One region of the Streptomyces sp. NPDC021115 genome, then DNA from elsewhere that is predicted to be linked to it. Evidence: predicted binding sites of a transcription regulator. Region 1 holds the regulator's gene; the other holds the start of a gene.
What was found. Region 1 encodes HspR, which represses chaperone genes until heat shock. Its sites were predicted from a motif close to TTGAGNNNNNNNNNCTCAA; they were not measured.
Positions count from the first base shown of each region.

Region 1 (3,401 bases):
GGAATGCTCCGTTCAGCAGATAGGACGGTCCGGCGGCCCGGAACTCATCGCGTGGCCAGGCGGCCGGAGACCGGTCGCCGGGCTGCGCGGTCAGGCGATCAGGTGCTCAGCGGTCGGACGAGCGGTACTCCGCCACTTCCCGGGCCTTCTCGGCGCGCGTCTTCGCCTCGCGCTCTGTCATCTTCGTGATGGCCCCGGCCCTGGCCTTCCGTGCGCGGGCCCGCTCCTGGGCCCGGGCTTCGGCACCGTTCTTGCCCGCCGCCACGGCCCTCGCCCGCTGCGCGCGGGCCTGCTTCTCAGCCGTCGAGGCGGTCCTCTTCCGCTGCGCGAGGGCCCGCTTCTGGGCCTCGGTGAGCGAGGGCGTGCGCGACTCGGCGGCGGCCTTGGCCTTCCGTGCCTCCGACCGCTTCGCCACGTCCTGGGTGGAGTGGGAGGTCGGGGCGGCGTTGGCCTGCGACTCCACTGCCAGGAGCAGGCCGCCGAGCGCGAGGGCACTGACCGTGGCGGTCTTGAGCTTCGTGGCTGTCTTGCTCGCCTTGCGGCGTCCGGCGTGGCGCATGGGGTTTCCTTCGCTGTGGGTCCGACTGGGACATGGCGAATACGCCGCACGGCGCCCCCGCGGCGACAGCCGATCCCGGTGATACAGGTCACAGCGGGGCGCTGTAGCGCGGAGCGGGCGCCGGTGCGTCGTCCCTTGCGGGGATTCGACGGGAAGAGGGGCGATGGGTGGGGCGGGAAGAGGAGTTCGACGTTTTCTACGCACGGGCCTATCCCAGGCTCGTCCGGCAGCTCTACGCGATGACCGGAGATCTCCCTGAGGCCCAGGACGTCGTCCAAGAGGCGTTCATCAGGGCCTGGGGCCGGTGGGAGCGGTTCTCGGGCGCCGCTTCACAGGAGGCGTGGATCCGCACCACTGCCCGGCGGCTCGCCGTATCCCGGTTCCGCCGCGTGCGGCGCGGCGTACAACTGCTGCAACGCCATCACGAACACCGGAACGTGGAAGGCCCCTCCCCCGAGCACGTCGCCCTCATGGACGCGCTCAAAACGCTTCCGAACAAGCAGAGAACCGTGATCGTTCTCTACCATCTGTGCGATCTGAGCGTCGAGCAGATCAGCGCCGAGACGGGCTGGCCGACGGGCAGCGTCAGGACGTGGCTGGTCCGTGGCCGGACGTCGCTCGCTCACTACCTTTCCCCCCTGCCGGACAAAGAGGTAGACCATGTCGGATGAGCGCCGGATCGAAGCCTGGTTCACCGAGAACGCGACGGCACTCGACGAGGTCCGGATCGAGCGGGCCCTTTCCGGGCGGGAAGTGCGGCGGCGAAGCGCCGGGCGGCGCAGGCGGCGCGTGCTCACCGCCGCTGTCGCGGCCGTCGCCGTGACGTCACTGGCGGGAGTCGTCGGCTGGAAGGCCATGCGGCCGGCACCCTCAGCGGTGGAGCCGGCCCGTCCGGGGGAAAGCCCTGACATGGAACGAGCCCAGGAGAAACTGCGCTCGTACTACGCCGCCCTGCCGGACGCCCTGGCCTCCCGGGAGCCGGCCTCGCGCGCGAAGCTGTCGAAGCTGATGGCCACGCACTTCACGCCGACCGCGCTGAGAGCCGAGGTGATCCGCAAGCGTACGGCGACGGCCAGCCCGGCGGCCACCTGCGGGCCGGTGGACGCGGACACCACCTTCACCGTCGGCGGCCTGCGCCGTACGGGCGCGGACACCATCCGTGCGCGCGTCACCAGCAGCGGCGGACCGGAAGCGATCGACGTCTCCTTCGACCTGCGCGTCATGAAGATCTCGAAGTGGAGTTGCCCGGACAAGTAGAACGGCCCGGCGACCGAAGAACGGTCGCCGGGCCTGTCACGCCGAAGATCAGGAGACGCTAGTCCCTGCGCTTGGGCTTGGGACGCCACACGACCAGCGCGCTGCCCTGGTGGACGTCCTGGTAGGGGACGAGGTCACGGCGGTACGAGGCGTGGACCTGGGCCTCACGCTGCTGCATCGCCGCGGCCGCGCCCTCGACGGCCGACTGGAGCTCGGCGACGCGCGACTGGAGCGCGGCGACCTGGTTCTCCAGTTCGATGATGCGCTTGATCCCGGCGAGGTTGATGCCCTCGTCCTGGGACAGCTGCTGCACCTGGCGCAGCAGCTCGATGTCGCGCGCGGAATACCGCCGGCCGCGGCCGGCGGTGCGGTCCGGGGAGACCAGACCCAGGCGGTCGTACTGACGCAGGGTCTGCGGATGCAGGCCGGAGAGCTGAGCGGCGACCGAGATGACGTACACCGGCGATTCGTCGGTCAGCTCGTACGGATTGCGGGATCGGCCGGGTCCCCTGCCTCCGAGGCCCCCTCGGCCGTGCGTCTCCATCGGGTCATGCTCCCTTCGCGGCCTGGAACAGCTCCGCCCGCGGGTCGTCGCCCGCGGTCGCCTCCCGGTAGGACTCCAGCGCCTCGCGAGCCGATTCGCTGAGGTCCTTCGGCACCGTCACCTCGACGGTGACCAGCAGGTCGCCGCGGGTGCCGTCCTTGCGCACCGCGCCCTTGCCGCGGGCGCGCATCGTCCGGCCGCCCGGCGTACCGGCCGGCAGCTTCAGGGTGACCGGCGGGCCGCCCAGCGTCGGGACCTTGATCTCGCCGCCGAGCGCCGCCTCCGGAAGGGTGACGGGGACGGTGACGGTCAGGTTGTCGCCGCGTCGGCCGAAGACCGGATGCGGGTCCACATGGACGATGACGTAGAGGTCACCGGCCGGACCGCCGGTCTCGCCCGGGGCGCCCTTGCCGCGCAGCCGGATCCGCTGCCCGTCGCTGACACCCGCGGGGATGCGGACCTGCATGGTGCGGGCGGAACGGGCCCGTCCGCTGCCCTTGCAGGTCTCGCACGGGTCCTGCGCGATCAGGCCGCGGCCCCGGCACTCCACGCACGGGTCGGTGAGCGAGAAGCCGCCCCCGCCGCCCCGGCTGACCTGACCGGTGCCGACGCAGGTCGGGCAGACCCGCGGGGTGCCGTTCTTGTCGCCGGTGCCGGAGCACGTCTTGCACGGGGCCTGGCTGGACATCCGCAGCGGAACGGTGGCCCCTTCGACGGCCTCGGTGAAGCTGAGCGTCACCTCGGACTCGATGTCCTGGCCGCGCCGCGGCTGGGTACGGGTGGCCCCACCGCGGTTGAAGAGACCGCCGAACACATCGCCGAGCCCGCCGCCGAAGCCGCCCGCGCCCGCCCCACCGGGGCCGCCCTGGGCGCCGCCGAAGAGGTCGCCCAGGTCGAAGTTGAAGCTTCCGGTGGAGCCCGCCCCGCCCGGCCCGGGGCGGAAGCCCCCGTTGCCGAACAGGGAGCGGGCCTCGTCGTACTCCTTGCGCCGCTTGGGGTCGCCGAGGATGTCGTTCGCCTCGGAGATCTCCTTGAAGCGCT
Region 1 covers NZ_JBIRQF010000004.1:580,241-583,641, reverse strand. Annotated here, with positions in the region: gene ACH4TL_RS16710 (hypothetical protein) at 107-559, opposite strand; gene ACH4TL_RS16705 (SigE family RNA polymerase sigma factor) at 727-1,230, shown strand; gene ACH4TL_RS16700 (hypothetical protein) at 1,220-1,816, shown strand; gene ACH4TL_RS16695 (heat shock protein transcriptional repressor HspR) at 1,875-2,360, opposite strand; gene dnaJ (molecular chaperone DnaJ) at 2,365-3,401, opposite strand, start outside.

Region 2 (3,401 bases), on a different contig from region 1:
GCTCGTGCTGGGCCGCCACCTTGCGCAGCAGCCGCGCGATCGAGCGCTCCAGGGTCCGTACGCCCGCCTCCCGGGTGTACTCCCCGGCGAGCTTGCGCAGCGCCTCGTCCGCCACGCCGACCTCGCCCGGCTCCAGACCGGCGCGCTCCAGCTGCCGGGGCAGCAGGTGGTCGCGGGCGATGGTGACCTTCTCGTCCTCGGTGTACCCGTCGAGCCGCACCAGCTCCATGCGGTCCAGCAGCGCCTCCGGGATGGCCTCCAGGACGTTGGCCGTGGCCAGGAAGACCACGTCGGACAGGTCGAGTTCGACCTCCAGGTAATGGTCACGGAAGGTGTGGTTCTGCGCCGGGTCCAGGACCTCCAGCAGGGCCGCGGCCGGGTCGCCGCGGAAGTCGGAGCCGACCTTGTCGATCTCGTCCAGGAGGACCACCGGGTTCATCGAGCCCGCCTCCTTGACGGCCCGTACGACCCGGCCGGGCAGCGCGCCCACGTACGTACGCCGGTGGCCGCGGATCTCCGCCTCGTCGCGGACGCCGCCGAGCGCGACCCGGACGAACTTCCGCCCCATCGCGCGGGCCACGCTCTCGCCGAGGCTGGTCTTCCCGACGCCGGGCGGGCCGACGAGCGCCAGCACGGCCCCGCCGCGCCGCCCGCCCACGACCCCGAGCCCGCGGTCGGCGCGGCGCTTGCGCACCGCCAGGTACTCGGTGATCCGCTCCTTCACGTCCGCCAGACCCGCGTGGTCGGCGTCGAGCACCGCCTGCGCGCCGGGGATGTCGTACGCGTCCTCGGTGCGCTCGTTCCACGGCAGCTCCAGGACGGTGTCCAGCCAGGTGCGGATCCAGCTGCCCTCGGGACTCTGGTCGCTGGCCCGCTCCAGCTTGTCGACCTCCTTCAGCGCCGCCTCGCGCACCTTCTCGGGCAGATCGGCGGCCTCGACCCGGGCCCGGTAGTCGTCCGACTCGTCCTCGGGGTCACCGTTCAGCTCGGCCAGTTCCTTGCGCACGGCCTCCAGCTGCCGCCGCAGCAGGAACTCGCGCTGCTGCTTGTCCACGCCCTCCTGGACGTCCTTGGCGATCGACTCGGCCACGTCCTGCTCGGCCAGGTGATCGCTCAGCCAGGTGACGGCCAGCTTGAGCCGGGCCACCGGATCGGCCGTCTCCAGCAGCTCCACGCGCTGGGCGACGCTCAGGAACGGCGAGTATCCGGCGTTGTCCGCGAGCTGCGACACGTCGTCGATCTGCTGCACCCGGTCCACGACCTGCCAGGCGCCGCGCTTGCGCAGCCAGCTGGTGGCCAGCGCCTTGTACTCCGTCATCAGCTCGGTGACGGCCCCCGGCAGCGGATCGGGCACGATCTCCTCGACCGTGGTCCCCTCGATCCACAGCGCGGCCCCGGGCCCGGTCGTCCCGGCCCCGACCCGCACGCGCCGCACCCCGCGGATGAGCGCCCCGGGATCCCCGTCGGACAACCGCCCCACCTGCTCGACGGTGCCCAGCGTCCCGATTCCCGCGTACGTCCCGTCGACCCGCGGCACCAGCAGCACCCGAGGCTTCCCGCCATCGGCCCGCGCGGCCGCCTGGGCGGCCTCCACCGCGGCACGCACATCGGCATCGGAAAGGTCCAGCGGCACGACCATGCCGGGCAGCACGACCTCGTCGTCCAGAGGCAGGACGGGCAGGGTGAGCGGTGTAGACAGCGAAGCCATGATCTCCCCTTCGGCAGGCAAGTTGAGCTATGCAGACTCAATGCCTGTGAGGCCCCAGGTGTTCCCGACCCCGTGTTCGCTGTGAGCGATCAGCCGCGGTGCCCGCCGTGAACCGCAGGAGGGCTCCCGAGCGATAGAGGAAGCGTGAGACCGTTACGCCCCCTGGGGGCCCACCCGAGCGACGCGGAGCTGCTGCGCGCGGTCGCGCGAGGCGACGCCGACGCGCTGGCCGCGCTGTACGACCGGCACGGCGGCTGGCTGCACGCCCGGCTCACCCGGCGCTGCGCCGACCCCGAGACCGTGCAGGAAGTCCTCCAGGACACCTTCGTCACCGTCTGGCGGTCCGCGGCCTCGCACCGCGGCGGCGAGGCGGGCGGCTGGCTGTGGACCATCGCCGCCCGCCGCCTCGTCGACGCCCGGCGCACCGCCGTCCGCACGGCCGAGGCGCAGTCCGCGCACGCGCTCCACGACCCGGGCGCGGCGCACACGACCGCGCCCTCGGCGGAGGACCGGGTGCTCGACGCGCTGGAGTACGGCACCGTCGGCGCCGCCCTGGACCGGCTCTCCCCCGAGCTGCGCGCCGTCCTGCGCGCCACGGTGGTGGACGGGCTCACCACGCGCGAGGCGGCGCAGCTCCTCGGCATCCCCGAGGGCACCGTCAAGTCGCGGGCCCGGCGCGCCCGCAGCGAGCTGCGCTCCGTACTCGCCCAGCTGTCCCCGCTGCCCACGCCGCACCCGCTGGGAGGCACCCCATGACCCATGCCTGGCATGTGACCCCCGCCCAGGCGGCGTCGTACGCCGACGGCTCGCTGCCGGAGCTCGACGCCTGGTCGGTCGAGAAGCATCTGGAGGCGTGTACGCCCTGCGCCGCCCGCGTCTCGGCCGCCGCCCGCGCGGGCGCGGCGGCCCCGACGCTGGCGGCGGTACGGGCCTCTCTGCTGGCCACCGCGACGGCCCCGGAGGGGGCGACTCCCGGCCACGGCCCGCGCCTCCGCCGGTCGGCACAGGGGGCACCCCCGGCCGCGCCCGCCCGCGCGGGTGCCTCCGGGGGCGGCGCCCGACAGGGCGCCCCGGAGACCGGCGGCCCCGGCACACCCCGCGTGCCCGCCGGGGGCGGCGACTGCCACGTGGGCGCGGGGACAGTCGGCGGCCCCGGCGCACCGGCAGGGGCGGGCCCGGCGGCGGGGTGGCGCGCCGTCGCGGCCCGGCACCGCGGGGGACGCCGCGCCGCCGTGCACGGGCGGCTCGCGTGGGCGGCGGGACCCGCGCTGCGGGGGCCCTGGCTGCTCTCGCTGCTCGTCATGGCCGTCGGGGCGGTGTGCGCCGCGCGGGCCACCGGGTTCGGCGGCGTACGGCCCTTCCTGCTGCTGCTCGCTCCCGTCCTGCCGTCCCTCGGCGTCGCCGTGTCGTACGGGCGGCACGCCGACCCGATGCACGAGATCGTCGCCTCCACCCCGTCCGGCGGGCTGCGGCTGCTGCTGATCCGTACGGCCGCGGTGCTCACCGTGTCCGTACCGCTGCTCACCCTCGCCGGACTGCTGCTCCCCGCCACCGCCGGGGGGCCCGGGGCCGCGGCCTGGCTGCTGCCGGGCCTCGCGCTGACGCTCGCCGCGCTCGCCCTCGGCTCGTACGTCGGCTGCCGCGCCGCCACCGGCGCGGTCTCCATCGGCTGGCTGCTCGCCGTCGGCGCACC
Region 2 covers NZ_JBIRQF010000001.1:514,876-518,276, forward strand. Annotated here, with positions in the region: gene lon (endopeptidase La) at 1-1,708, opposite strand, end outside; gene ACH4TL_RS02320 (RNA polymerase sigma factor) at 1,853-2,464, shown strand; gene ACH4TL_RS02325 (zf-HC2 domain-containing protein) at 2,461-3,401, shown strand, end outside.
Region 2: lon (endopeptidase La) is a predicted target of HspR. The motif match lies at 1,731-1,749, and genes of this name have one in related genera.